Regions from separate parts of the Streptosporangium sp. NPDC087985 genome, predicted to be linked through region 1. Evidence: riboswitches for the same ligand, from Rfam matches in the RefSeq annotation. Region 1 holds a riboswitch; each other region holds the start of a gene.
The links. Region 1 has a riboswitch for cyclic di-AMP ahead of ACIN94_RS20955 (CHAP domain-containing protein). Riboswitches for the same ligand answer to the same signal wherever they lie in the genome.
Positions count from the first base shown of each region.

Region 1 (4,271 bases):
ATGGCCGGGTTCTTGTCGATGACGAGCTGGTTGTCGGTGTCGAAGTAGGCGATGTTGCCGTTCTTCGGCGCCTCCTGCGACAGGACCACGTTGTAGAGAGTGTTCGGGCCGTCGAGGAACTTCGGGTCTCCCTTGCCGGTGTTGGCGGCCTGGAACTTCTTGCCGGCCGCCATGAAGGAGTCCCAGTCCGGCCAGAGCTTGCTGACCTCGTCGCGCTCGCTCGGCAGGCCGGCCTTCTGGAGCAGGTCCTTGCGGTAGCACATGGCCATGCCGCCGATGTCGGTGCCGAGGGCGAAGAGCTTGCCGTCCTTGTTGACGCCGTTGTCCCACTTCGCCGCGGGGAAGTCGGACTTGCGGCTGTCCAGCCCGTACTGCGCCAGGTCGGTGAAGAACTGCGGGCGGGCCTTCATCAGACCCATCGCGCCTTCGTCGATGCCGACGATGTCACCGGTGCCGCTGCCGGCCTGCAGCTTCTGCAGCAGCTGGGGCAGGTAGACGTCCTCGAACCGGTCGGTCAGGTTCTGGTGCTTGACCTGGATGTCCGGATGTGCGGCGTTCCACGTCTCCACGGCCTTCTTGTAGCCGAAGTTCTCACCGCCGCCGAAGGTGTGCACGGTGATGGTCACCGGCTCGGCAGCGGCGGCGGGCGCGGTGGAGTCACCGACGGCCGCGGGCTTGGTGGAATCATTCGTGCTGCAGGAAGTGATCGCCAGGGCGGTGGCCGCCATCACCGCAACCGCGGCGAGCTTGCCATGCCGCTTGGTGTTCAACATTACGGACCCCTCTCAGGTGGTCGCCCGAATCGATGGGAGGTGACATCGCGCGCCGGTCCCCGACAAACGCGGTGCGCGATGGGGCAGGTTCCTCAATGTGCTTTGGGAGCGCTCCCACGAAGAGTGGACGATAGGCAGCCGGGACGTCAATATGCCGAAACTCAACCGTTACAACTGGCCTGTCAATGGGGAATGAAGGGTCGCATACCTCGCAAACCTCTCAGAAAGGTGTTTGGGAGCGCTCCCATCACACAGTGACACACGGGGACATTCTGTGCGGAAGTGCCTTCGTTGAGGAAAGTAGACGTCCGAGAGCCCCGGATGCGGGGCTCGGGTGGTAGATGCCGGGTGATGTACGGCGGGACGCAGAAAGGGGCCCGGCTCAGGTGAGCCGGACCCCTTCTCCGTGCCGGTGGATCAGCCGTCGCGGGACGGGTGACCGTGGCGTGCGGTGCCGATCGATCAGTCGCTGTAGACCGGGTAGCCGTAGCCGACGACCTGGGACGTGGGCCGGACGCGCTCCTCGACCTTGCCGTTGCCGGTGTTGCCCTCGATCGTGCTGATCGTGCCGTCGCCGTTGTCCTTCTTCACGAGGCCGACGTGGTCGATCCCGCTGATGTTCTTGCTGCCCTGCCAGTCGAAGAAGACGACGGCACCGGGCTTGGCGACGGTGCCCCAGTGCCCGTTGTCCTTGAACCACTGGGCGTAGGTGACGGTGTAGGCGTCCCAGCCCATGGTGGGCTGGATGCCGGCCTGCTCGCCGACCCAGGAGACGAACATCGCGCACCAGGGGGCGTTGGCGTAGCCTGCAAGGGTGCCGCCGTCACGGGCGAGGGTCTCCTTGGCCCGCGGGGAGGACATGTACCAGGACTGGAACTTGGTCCCGCCGCCCTGGGCGTTCTCCGAGATGCCGATCTGCTGGGCGGCGATGTCCAGGACCTGCGTGGCCGTGACCCTGGGCAGACGCTCGGCCTCGAGCTGCAGAGGGGTCTTGCCGGCGGCCTGGGAGGTTCTGACGGAGGCCACGGCGACGGTGTTCGGTCCGTGAGTGTCCGCCAGGGCGGCAGGAACTGCGAGGAGGCTACCCCCGGCGACGATGGAGGCGCCGAGAAGAATGTTGGTCAGCTTACGTGTCTTGCGGTTAAAGCGGTTCGTGGCCATGAGGGGTGAGACTCCTTGCTTCGCTTCTCATGCCGCCTACCGGGTTAGCTGACGGGTTCGGGCTGGGAAGTGCCCTACAGCGCACTAAGCGCTGATTCACCCCAAAAAAGTGGTTCCCCGGTTCCGCGGGATCCGCGGATTCGGCGGCCGTGCTCATCGGGTGGAGTGATCCGCTCCGATAGAGCGCGGACGGGCAATGTGATGGTGACGTGTAGCTGAAGAACTTGGGCGGTCACCAGATGTGAGATAGAAGCTACGCGAAAAGGACAAACGGTTACAAGTGGTACAAATTGCCACGGCTTGGGAATAGGTGTGCATCGAGGGGGAAAGCCTGGGGCGCCCTCAAGATCGACAAGTCTGTGCCGGATGGCCTGTTGAAGCCGGGAACGCCTGTGGGATAGGCGTTTCGGAGCGGCGACACCGGCGAAAGGCCGCTGTGTTGCATACCTCACACCCCGGGGTTTCACCATAAACGTAGATCTTTTTGATGAGGGCCGTTTTACCTGCGGAAACGATCGCATTCGAGGAGATTTCGCCGTGGGCCGGACCCGCGTCGGCTGCGGCAGCCGGTTGACCGCGTCACCCTGAACCCGCGCGTGGTCGCCCCGATCCGGGCGCGCAGAACGGCGTGTCCGGGTGTTCACCCGCAGTTCCCAGGCGTGTAAGCCGTCCCGGTTACGGTGAGGCGGTCGTGAACGGGTCATCGCCCGGCGTGGAGGACGGTCGAGGCCACGCGCGGGAGCAGGGTTCGGCCGTTGCCTGGGTGGAGTCCCCACTGCAGATGCTCTGCGCCGTGGAGGCCTGCCACGCCGGACTGCTCGGTGCCCACGCCCGGATGGCGCCCCGGGCGGGGCTGCGCCCACTGGCCGTCACCCGTCGCGAGATCTCCCGGCTGGATCTGCCTCCGGGCCTGGAACTGGGCGGGCCCGAGTCCGAGATGCCCAGGCCCCAACGGGGCACGACCTGGGCGGTCGGCGACGCCTTCTCCGGCAAGGTCCAGGCGGGCTGGCTCACCACCCTTCCCGGCCGGATCGTGATCGTCGACGACGGCCTGGCCACCATCAGGCTCCTGGAACTGCTCGCCGGGCGGATCTGGACGCCGCTGCTGCGGGCCCGCACCGCCGTCGGTCCCCTGCGGACCGCCCTCGGAACGGCCGCAGCCCTCCGACTGCGCGCCGCCTCCCGATCCGGCCGACTGTCGATCTTCACCGCGTTGCCCGTCCCCGCCGAGCTGGCGCAGGCCGTACGGGACAGGGGTGCGGAGCTGATCATCCACGACTTCGCGTGGCTGCGGTCACAGCCCCTGCGCAGGCCGGCCCCCGAGGAGCGGACCGTCGTGCTCGGCACCTCGCTGGTCCGCAACGGCCTGATCCACCGCGACCCCTACCTCAGCTGGCTGGCCGAGCTCGGCTCGTCCGAGCCGGTGGCCTACTTCCCGCACCGCCGGGAGGACCTCCACGATCTCGCCCTGGTCGGGGAACAGCCCGGGATCACCGTCTACGACGGCGGGATCCCCGCCGAGATGACCCTGCGAGGGCTGGCGGCCGGACAGCGGGTGCTGAGCCTGCCGTCCACCGCGGTCACCTCCCTGCGGGTCCTGCTCACGGCCCGGGGCGTCGCCGTGGAGGCAGTGGACGTCCCCGACGCGTGGTGGACCGCCCGGGCGGTGCCCTCGCTCCGTTCCCACCTGTCGATGTTCGCCCATCACGACACTGGAGTAACAGGTTGAAGGTCCTGGCCGTGGCCGACTCGGATTCCTATCTGAAGTGGGCCGCCCATCTGCTCGATGATCTTCCTTCGAGCTGTACGGCGGAGCTGACGGTGATCCGTACTCCCATCACACCCTCCCCGGCCCAGATCCACGCGGCCGTCGCGGGTGCGGTCGCCGATCCGCCCGTGCTGTCGGCCCGGGCGCTGCGCAGGGCGGCCGAGCGGCTCAGACCCGACGTGGTGCTGGTCGCCTGCACAGGACCCGTGGTGGACGTGCTGGTCAGCGAGGTACTCGCCGGCCTGGTGCCGAGGCCGGTGTTCATCTCCGGGCTGCCGGGGATCTCCATCCCGGCGACCGAGAAGGCGTGGGTGTTCCGCAGCGGATGCGACCTGCTCGTCCTGCACAGCGAGCGGGAGGTCGCGGAGTTCTCGGCGATCGGCCGTGAGCTGGGCGGGGGTGGGGCGGTGGGCCTGACCCGGCTGCCGTTCCTGCACAGCGGTGAGGATGTCCCCGTCACCGGCCCGCGCAACCGGGTGGTGTTCGCGACCCAGGCCAAGGTGCCCCGGCGCAGGGAAGAGCGCGAACGGATCCTGCTCGCGCTGGCCGAACTGGCCGGACGGCGGCCG
Region 1 is NZ_JBIUTQ010000011.1:131,493-135,763, forward strand. It holds gene ACIN94_RS20950 (ABC transporter substrate-binding protein) at 1-773, opposite strand, end outside; gene ACIN94_RS20955 (CHAP domain-containing protein) at 1,236-1,934, opposite strand; cyclic di-AMP (ydaO/yuaA leader) riboswitch at 1,954-2,090, opposite strand; gene ACIN94_RS20960 (hypothetical protein) at 2,626-3,663, shown strand; gene ACIN94_RS20965 (DUF6716 putative glycosyltransferase) at 3,675-4,271, shown strand, end outside.

Region 2 (4,271 bases), on a different contig from region 1:
TCCCGCGCCCTGTCCCTGGAAGCCTTCGACGAAGCGAACAAGACGCTGCGCGACAACCGCAACAAGGCCAAGACGGCCCTGGCCGAGGCCGACGCGACGCGCGACGAGCTAGCAGCGGCGAAGACCAAGGCCGACGCGATGGTGAAGGCGCAGACCAAGCTGCTGAGCGACCTCGGCGCCTTCCAGCCCGGAAACCCCAACAGCCTCGGAATTCCGTACAACGGCCCGGCCTCGGGCAACGCCAGGGCCGCCCTGAGCTTCGCCTTCGCCCAGGTCGGCAAGCCCTACCGGTACGGCGGCACGGGTCCCGGCGGCTGGGACTGCTCCGGCCTCGTCCAGGCCTCCTGGCGCAGCGGCGGCGTCGGCCTCCCCCGCACGACCTGGGAACAGTGGAGCTGGGGCGCGAACCGCAAGGTGCCGCTGAGCAACCTCCAGCCAGGGGACCTCGTCTTCAGCGAGGGCCTGGGCCACGTGAGCATCTACGCGGGCAACGGGAAGATCGTCCACGCCCCCCAGACCGGAGACATCGTCAAGGTCGTCCCCCTGTCGGCCTACGGCCGCCGCCTGGTCGGAGCCGTCCGCCCCTGACCTCGCGGGGGTCCGCCCGTCTCACGCGGGCCCGCGCGGTGTCCGGACGGCTGCCGCGGTGAGCCCGCGGAGCGGTCAGGCGCAGTCGATGGCGTCGGCCCAGACCGAGGTGTAGGAACAGAAGTCAACCAACCGGCCGTCCGGCCGACGGCCGCCAGGCGGACGTCGCCGGCTACCGGAACGTCGTCCGCGAGAACCCAGTGCATAACAAATCATGATCATATGGCGCATTCATGTCCCCGACTGCCAACTACGTGATCATGCTGACGGCATGCGACCGGCTAAGCCGCTGATCATCATTGTGGCGGGACTGCTCCTGACCGCGTGCGGCGGGGCGCCCGCCTCCGCACCCACCGGCGGTGCGGTCGAAGCCGCCACGGTCCCCACGTCCAGCAGCGCGCCGACGAGCGTCACCACCATGGGGGACCTGCTCTTGGACATCGACGAGAAAGCGTACGTGCCTCCCAAACGCTGGCCGGTTCCTTGCCAAAACGCCTACTTGAACCTGGTCGTAGGCATGATCTTCAACGCGAACGCGGTTAACCACCTGCTCAAGCGCAAGGAAGATCCCGCTTTCACCATCAAGGCGGTCACCATCGTTTATGACGTGAACATCTTGAAGATCCCACAGGAAGACCTGCGTAAGTGCCGGCAGGTCGCCCCGGCGCTCGGCGCCCGGTTCTACCGCGGCCTCGATGCCGCCCACACTGTCATGCGCATCGTCTCCCGCGGGCCGGACCTGTCGCCGGAGGAGCGGACCGCACTACGTGACCTGCTGAAACCCCTGAAAGATGCGACCCGGCAAGGTCCTGCAGGCTCCTCTCGAGACCGCCCTGGATCATAGCTGCCGCACGTTGACGGCACCGGTAACCTCCCGCCCTGGCCGCTCGGGACTGATTCCGCGCTGAGAGTGAGCTGGCGCGCCCGCTGATGATCTGCGACCGGGCCTTCGAAGAGAAGGGCTCGTTTCGCTATCCGTAGGCGGATCCGAGCCTGCGGGTCACGGCGGGTGTCGAGGACGCCTACATGGAAGGCGTCGAGGGCGACGTGATCCTGGTCAACGGCGTCCCTGGCCGGTGCTGGAGTTGACGGCCACCCGCTAACGGCTGCGGCTGCTCAACGCCTCCAACGCCCGCCGCCACCGACGCCGGCTGGAAGGACACCGTCGACGTCCGGGCGGCAGGGCCATCTGGCGAGCCGGACAGGCATGGATCACAATTATTGTGACCAATGTTACAGAATTAGTGATCTTTATATTGCGATCTCCAGAATGTGACGAGGGTCATATCCGGATAGGAGAATCGCCTATCACGCAGGGATTAAGGAGAGCGGGGGAGGCTTATTGATCTCCGTTTTCCTGGCACTGCTTTGCTGAAATATGGGGAATCGGAGTAGCTTCTGGCGTCGCGATGGCACGCCATGTTGTCGTGGTGGATCCCTGCTCCCCAGGCAGGCATCGCGCTGGAAATCCAATTGGCCGCCGCCCCTCTGAGGGGGTTGACCCCCACCGCGGCGGCCCGCCGAATCCGTGCAGCCAGGAGGCACGGAACCGGGGACCCGAAGGTCGTCACGGATGGCCAGGGGTGAATCGGCATATGTCATGCCGTAGGGCGACTTCCCAGCCCGAATCCGTCAGCTAACCCGGTAGGCATCAGCGGAAGTCCCAAGGAGAAATCCTGTCTACCACCCTGCGTAACCCCCGTCTTTCACGTTTTGCCCGTCTTTCCCTCGGCGGTGCCGTACTCGCTCTGACCGCTCCGTCCGGAGCGGTCGTGCTGGGATCCACAACGGCACAGGCGGCTGCGGACACCGGGCTCACTCTTCAGGTCAGGAGCACCGCCTCCCAGACAGGGAGCCCGGCCCAGACCGGCACCGCGGCACGGAGCAGTGTCAAGACGGCGAAGGCCAAGATGAGCAGAGCCGAGCTGCAGAAGGTGAAGGCCGCCAAGGCGGTCTCGGTGGCCAGGAAGCAGATCGGCGATCCGTACCGGTGGGGAGCCTCCGGTCCCGGCGCGTTCGACTGCTCCGGTCTCGTCCAGTACGCGTGGCGCAAGGCCGGCGTGTCCCTTCCCCGGATCACGTACAGCCAGTACCGCGCCGTCAGGAAGAAGGTCTCGTGGAGCAACCTGCGCCCCGGTGACCTGATGTTCTTCTACGGCAAGGGCCACGTGGGCATGTACGTCGGCAAGGGCAGGATGGTGCACTCGCCGAGCAGCGGCAAGACGGTCCGGATCGCGGAGCTGGAGGGGTATTACAGGTCCTCCTTCGCCGGAGCGGTCCGCCCCGCCGGCTGACGGAGACATGCGGCCCCGTCCACCCCGAGGGTGGGCGGGGCCTTTCCATGCCGGTCGAGTAACATCACCTCCTATGTCCGTCCCGAGAGGGCGCCGCGCCGTGCTCACCGGGATGCTGGCGCTGATGAGTGCCGGCCTGGCCGCCGGGGCGGGACCACTCCCGCAGGAGACGGACGGTCTGTGGCCCGGCGCCGCCACCGTGGTCCGCGGCGAGCACTCCGTCGTCGTCGGTCACCGCGTCCCGGCCGCACGCCTCCGCGACCTGGCCTCCAGGGCCGATCGGGCCGCCCGTACCGTCGGGCGGATCTGGGGACCGGTCCGGGCGGTGATCCTCTACCCCGCCACCGACGCGGAGGCGGCGACGCTCGCGGGCGCCGGGAGCACCGGTGGCCTGGCCGCGCTGGCCACCGCCGACCGGGTGGTCGTCCTGCCGTCGGGCTACGCGAGGCTCAGCGAGACCGGCAGGGACGTGGTGATCGCTCACGAGCTCACGCACGTGGCCACCGGCGCGACCCGGGGCGGGCGGGTGCCGATGTGGCTGTCGGAGGGGTTCGCCGACTACGTGGGGTACCGCGACACCGGGATCGGGATCCGCGAGGCCGCCGCCGAGCTGGCCCAGGAGGTGCGTGCGGGCCTCCTGCCCGCCCGGCTCCCCGGCCCCGCCGACTTCGCCCCGGGCGCCCCGAGGCTGGCACAGGCCTACGAGGAGGCGTGGCTCGCCTGCCGCTACATCGCGGAGCGCTTCGGCGAGAAGGCGCTGGTGAGGCTCTACGGTAGCGATGTCGGCAGCACGCTGGGCCTGTCGCAGGCGGAGCTCACCGCCGCGTGGCGTGATCACCTCCGGAGGGAACTGGATTGACGCTTACCATGACGGGCACACCTTCCGATCCGCTGGGAGGACGGCGATGACGCGGACCACGACGGAGGCGGCCCCGGGTTTCCGGGGGGCCGGGTGGGCGCTGGCCGCCCTGGGTGTGGCCACGCTGGCGGTGGTGGCGTTCACCACGCCCTGGCGGGTTCTGTCCGCGGCCCCGGCAGTCGTCCCGGATCCGGCCCGCGACTTCACCGCGGACCAGATCGCCCGTTCCGAGGCTTTCGACGCCGCGGTCAGCGTGCCCGCCTATCTGTCGCTCGGCCTGGCCCTGGTGGTGGCCGGAGCACTGGTGAGCACCCCGCTGGGCGCGCGGCTCCTCGGCCGGTTGAAGGGGCCGTGGTGGCTGAGGGCGCTGCTGGGGGTCCTCGTGCTCTCGGTGGCGGTGGAGATCCTGCGCTGGCCGCTGGGCATGTGGTCGGAGACCCACCTGCGCGCGTACGGCCTGTCCACCCAGGACTGGCTGTCGTGGACCGCCGACCGGGTCAAGAACATCGGCATCAGGACGACGCTGCTCG
Region 2 is NZ_JBIUTQ010000002.1:265,156-269,426, forward strand. It holds gene ACIN94_RS06395 (NlpC/P60 family protein) at 1-588, shown strand, start outside; gene ACIN94_RS06400 (hypothetical protein) at 860-1,432, shown strand; cyclic di-AMP (ydaO/yuaA leader) riboswitch at 2,097-2,254, shown strand; gene ACIN94_RS06405 (C40 family peptidase) at 2,361-2,882, shown strand; gene ACIN94_RS06410 (hypothetical protein) at 2,956-3,741, shown strand; gene ACIN94_RS06415 (M48 family metallopeptidase) at 3,788-4,271, shown strand, end outside.
Region 2: it holds a riboswitch for cyclic di-AMP, as region 1 does, so the genes downstream of both, ACIN94_RS06405 (C40 family peptidase) here and ACIN94_RS20955 (CHAP domain-containing protein) in region 1, are expected to answer to the same signal.

Region 3 (4,271 bases), on a different contig from region 1:
TCTCCTCGCGGGGCTCTACCTGGCGATCTCCCCATGGGTGGTCGGCTTCAACGGGCTGTCCAGGCTTTCCGTGAGCAACCTGGTCACCGGCGTCGCGCTCGCCGCTCTGGCCATGGCGTTCGCGTCGGCCTACGGCCGGACCTACGGGGTGAGCTGGATCGCACCGATCATCGGTATCTGGACCATCGTGGCACCCTGGCTCACCGGTTCGGCGACGACGGCGACCATCTGGAACAACGTCGTCACCGGCATCATCATCTTCCTGCTCGGGCTGGGAGCGGTGGCGGTGGGCGCCAGGAAAATGCCCGGGATGACCAGCAGGCGCGACAGGCCGGGTACTCGCGATATGTCAGGCAGGCCTGACATCTCAGGCAGGCCTGACATCCCGGGCAGGCCTGACATGCCAGGCAGGCCCTAGATCGATATGACAGCGGTGTGGCGGTGAGTGTCCGCCACACCGCTGTCCCACTCCTGCCATCCGCCGGGCATACCGATGATTTTGGCCTGGTCCTGAGGCTAACTGTCGCTCTGGACGTTGACAGGCCAAAATTGGTCCGTGGTCAGGATCGGATCGGTAGGGATGAGCGATTGCGAGCGTGGGCAACTTCCGCCAGTGCTGGGCCAGCTGTTCCACGACGGCGGTGAGGGGCGCACGCTCTCGGTCGAGTTGCCGCCCGGAGACGTGGTGTGGCCCGATCCCGGCTACGCGCGGTTCGCCGTAGACCACCGTCCGGCGTTCTGGCTGAGTGACGAGCCGGTCTCCGGCGAGCTCTGGGCCGAGCTGCGGAGCGAGCACGAGCGGTCGGGCCTGTGGCCGGTGCTGCTTGAGGACTCCGTCCAGCCGTGGTCGGAGGGGCAGATCGCCCCGGATGCGGCTTCCGAGATCGACAACTACCACCCCGCCGCGTTCATGGCCGAGGTGTGGGCGGACTGGATCGAGAAGGCCCACGCCGACCAGGTGGAGCTGCTGGATCCGTTCGGCCCGCAGTGCCCGGGACCGGCGCCCTCGGGTAGACCGGCCGCCGACCCCGGCGTGGTCGCCGACTGGTACGCGGGGATGGTGGCCGAGCGCAGGACCCCGCTCGGGCTGGTCGCGGCGGCGCGGGGGGCCGACGCGCTGGCCGTCATGGGATGGCAGGGCGCGCTGAATCACAACGAGTGGATGGTCCCGCTCGCGGCTGTGGTGCGCAGCTGGGAGGAGAGATTCGGCGCGCGGGTGGTCGGCATGGGCTTCAACACCCTGGACCTGAGCGTCGCGGCGCCCCCGGTCACGCCGGAACACGCCCTGCACGTCGCCGCCGAGCACTGGACGTTCTGCCCCGACAGCGTCATCTACAGCGCCGGGACGCTGGCCGACTACGCGGAGCAGATCAGAGGCAGGAACGTCTGGTCGTTCTGGTGGGACTGACCATCCAGAGGAGTTTCGCCTGTCCATGACCGCGGCTTTGCGCGGGCGGTTTCCGGCGCCTCCGGATCTTCCGGAGAGCATGCGCCGACCGGTTGATGGGCCATTTCGCTGATCGACGGGCCCGTATGGAGGTAAAAAGAACTGTTGACCGAAGGAGCGGCATACCGGTCGCCGCGACCCCCACATTGATCGTGTAAATATTCATCGAATCATCCCTCCTTTGGAAATACTTGAGAAGTATGCCCAGCTCAGAGGCATGATCACCGGAATCTTCCGAGGCGCTTCCCCTGCGGTTCCGGCCGGTCCACCATGTCGGCGAGATGGTCAAGGGGTAACCAATGAGGCTTTCTTGGCCGACGTGGGTAGATCTTCTGGGGTTTTCATGGGTTTTGCTTTGCTTTGTGCCCGAATGGGCTGTAATGTCCTGTTTGTGATCGGTTGGCGACCTGCCCTTCAGCGGAAGGAGCGGCCAGTCGACGTCGAATCCCGGAAGCCCTCAGGGCCATGGGAACCGGGGACCCACTTCCTGGGGTGAATCCGCCGCGAACCTGCGGCGGTAGGGCAACTCCACCGCCCGAACCCGTCAGCTAACCCGGTAGACGAGATGGAGAGGAAATCACTTATGGGACGCTGTGCCCCCTTCCCGCTGGTACCCGCCTCGCTCGTACGGGTCCTCTAGGACTTTCCCGCCGCGTCTGAACGCGGCTTCCCACGCGCCTCGCGCGGTGCCCGGTCTCGCCGGCCACCCCCTCTCTCTGTGAGAGCGCGTATCCGCCTGTGCCTCATCCGCGTGGCACACGCGCCTTCCCGTTGCCTCGCGAAAGAGTCTTCCTCCAATGCGTTTCTCCTTTGGTATACCTAAGAGCCGTTTCTTCATCGCCGCCACCCTTATCGGCGCGAGTGCCATCACCTCCGCGAGCGTCGTCTCGCTGATCCCCAGCTCGGCTGTCGCCAGCTCCTCGGCGCTGCCCGCCCCGGCGCTCTCCGTCCAGGCGCCCCCCGTCCAGGCGCCCCCCGTCCAGGCGCTCCCCGCCTCGGCCAAGACCAGCGCCTCGACCCCCGGCTCCGAGTCCGGCTCCGAGGTCGTCCTGCTGAACGGCTCGACCAAGGCCTCCTACTTCTGGGACGACTCCTCCGGCCGCGCCGGGGACACCGGTCTGCCCGCGAGCGGCAAGCCGATGCAGAAGGGCATGATCGCCAGCCCGAGCTGGCCGCTGATGACCGAGGGCTATGTCATCTACAACGGCAAGAAGGCCAACTTCTTCGTCGGTGACCGCGGTCCCGGCGTGCCCTCCAGCAGCGGGGTCATGATCGACCTCGATGCCAAGACCTTCGCCGAGCTGACCGGCGGCACGTTCAACCCCAACACGCTCGGCGTGGACGGCACCGGCGGCCTGGGCCACATCAAGGTCGATTACGTGATCACCAAGTGGGGCAGCGGCCCGGGTAAGAAGAACTACCCCGTGCCCTTCTCCGCGGGCGCGTGGAAGCGCATCGACAACAACCCGGCCACCCCGCCCCAGGTGATCAACAAGTAGGACGGACTCCCCGCGGCCGGGCTCCGGTACGGCTTGCGCCTCCCGGGGCGCAAGCCGTACCGGAGGGTCAGACCTCGAGCCTCTCCTCGATGGCGCGCATGGTGTGCCGTGCGAGCGCCAGGTTGGCCCGGGAGCGGTCGAACGCCACGTAGAGGAAGAGTCCCTTGCCGCTCCGGCCGCTGACGGGGCGGATCACGTGGTACTGGCCGCTGAGCGTGATGAGGATGTCCTCGATGCCGTCCTTGAGGCCCAGAGATTCCATCGTCCGCATCTTGGCCTTGACGACCTCGGTGTTGCCGGCCGCGGCGACCTGGAGGTCGAGGTCCTTGGAACCGCCGAGGGCGCCCAGCGCCATGCCGCTGTTGTAGTCCACGACCACCGCGCCGAGGGCGCCGTCGATCGCCATCATCTCCTTGAGCGAGATGTCCATGTTGCCCATTACTGTCTCCGATTCATTGGGGTATAGATGTGCGGGACGTGATGACGGCCAGATTCGCCGCCGTCTTGCGGCCCTCCAGTCGCAGCAGCCCGAGGTTGGTGCCCGGGCGGGCGAGCACTGTGAGGACGATCTTTGGGCCGGCGGCGTAGAAGGCCGCGTAACCGTTGGTTCCGGAGATCAACGTCTCCTCGAAGGTGCCCTTGTCGGCCATGCTCGTCATCCGGCGACTGAGGGCCAGCATCGCCGATGAGAGCGCGCCGGTCTGCTCGACGTCGCCTTCCAGGTCACTCGCTATCGTCAGGCCATCCACGCTGCAGGCGATGCTCCCGTTCACGTCGGGCACACGCTCCCGCAGCAGCACCATCTCTCGGTGCACTTCGTCGCGGAGTTCCACCGGCATCCTCCTTCCGAGCAGCTTCAGCGTCCGCAGCCTTATCGGCATAGGACCAAGCTCACGTCAATGCCTCCAATGCGTCTCTGAGCCGGATGAGCAGGTTCACGTCGGTGGGGTCCGCCGTCGCCAGGGGCAGTGGCGTGGACAGCTCGGTGGTGCCCGAGAGTTCCCTGAGATCTGCCATACCGTTCTTCTCTCGCTTGGGCAGCGCGCCGGGTAGCACGCCAGGTAGGGCGGCGGAGCCGGCCTGTGGCGTGCGGAGCAGCCCCGCCGCGGCAAGCTGCCGTACGGCGAGCAGTACCGAGTAGGCCGGACGGCCGAGCTTGCGCGCCAGGTCACCCGGGGTCGTGGCGGAGTCGGCGCCGACCAGCACCTCCCACTGGAGCGGGGTCAGCACCACCCGCTGGCTGGTGACGCGTCCCACCGGGACGACCGGGAGTGCGTCCAGCTCGGCGGATGGCCAGGCCTGGTTCAATTGCGCCCTCCTTCGCT
Region 3 is NZ_JBIUTQ010000009.1:20,452-24,722, forward strand. It holds gene ACIN94_RS18500 (SPW repeat protein) at 1-418, shown strand, start outside; gene ACIN94_RS18505 (DUF4253 domain-containing protein) at 614-1,408, shown strand; cyclic di-AMP (ydaO/yuaA leader) riboswitch at 1,876-2,025, shown strand; gene ACIN94_RS18510 (hypothetical protein) at 2,245-2,946, shown strand; gene ACIN94_RS18515 (hypothetical protein) at 3,014-3,385, opposite strand; gene ACIN94_RS18520 (roadblock/LC7 domain-containing protein) at 3,399-3,779, opposite strand; gene ACIN94_RS18525 (DUF4388 domain-containing protein) at 3,838-4,271, opposite strand, start outside.
Region 3: it holds a riboswitch for cyclic di-AMP, as region 1 does, so the genes downstream of both, ACIN94_RS18510 (hypothetical protein) here and ACIN94_RS20955 (CHAP domain-containing protein) in region 1, are expected to answer to the same signal.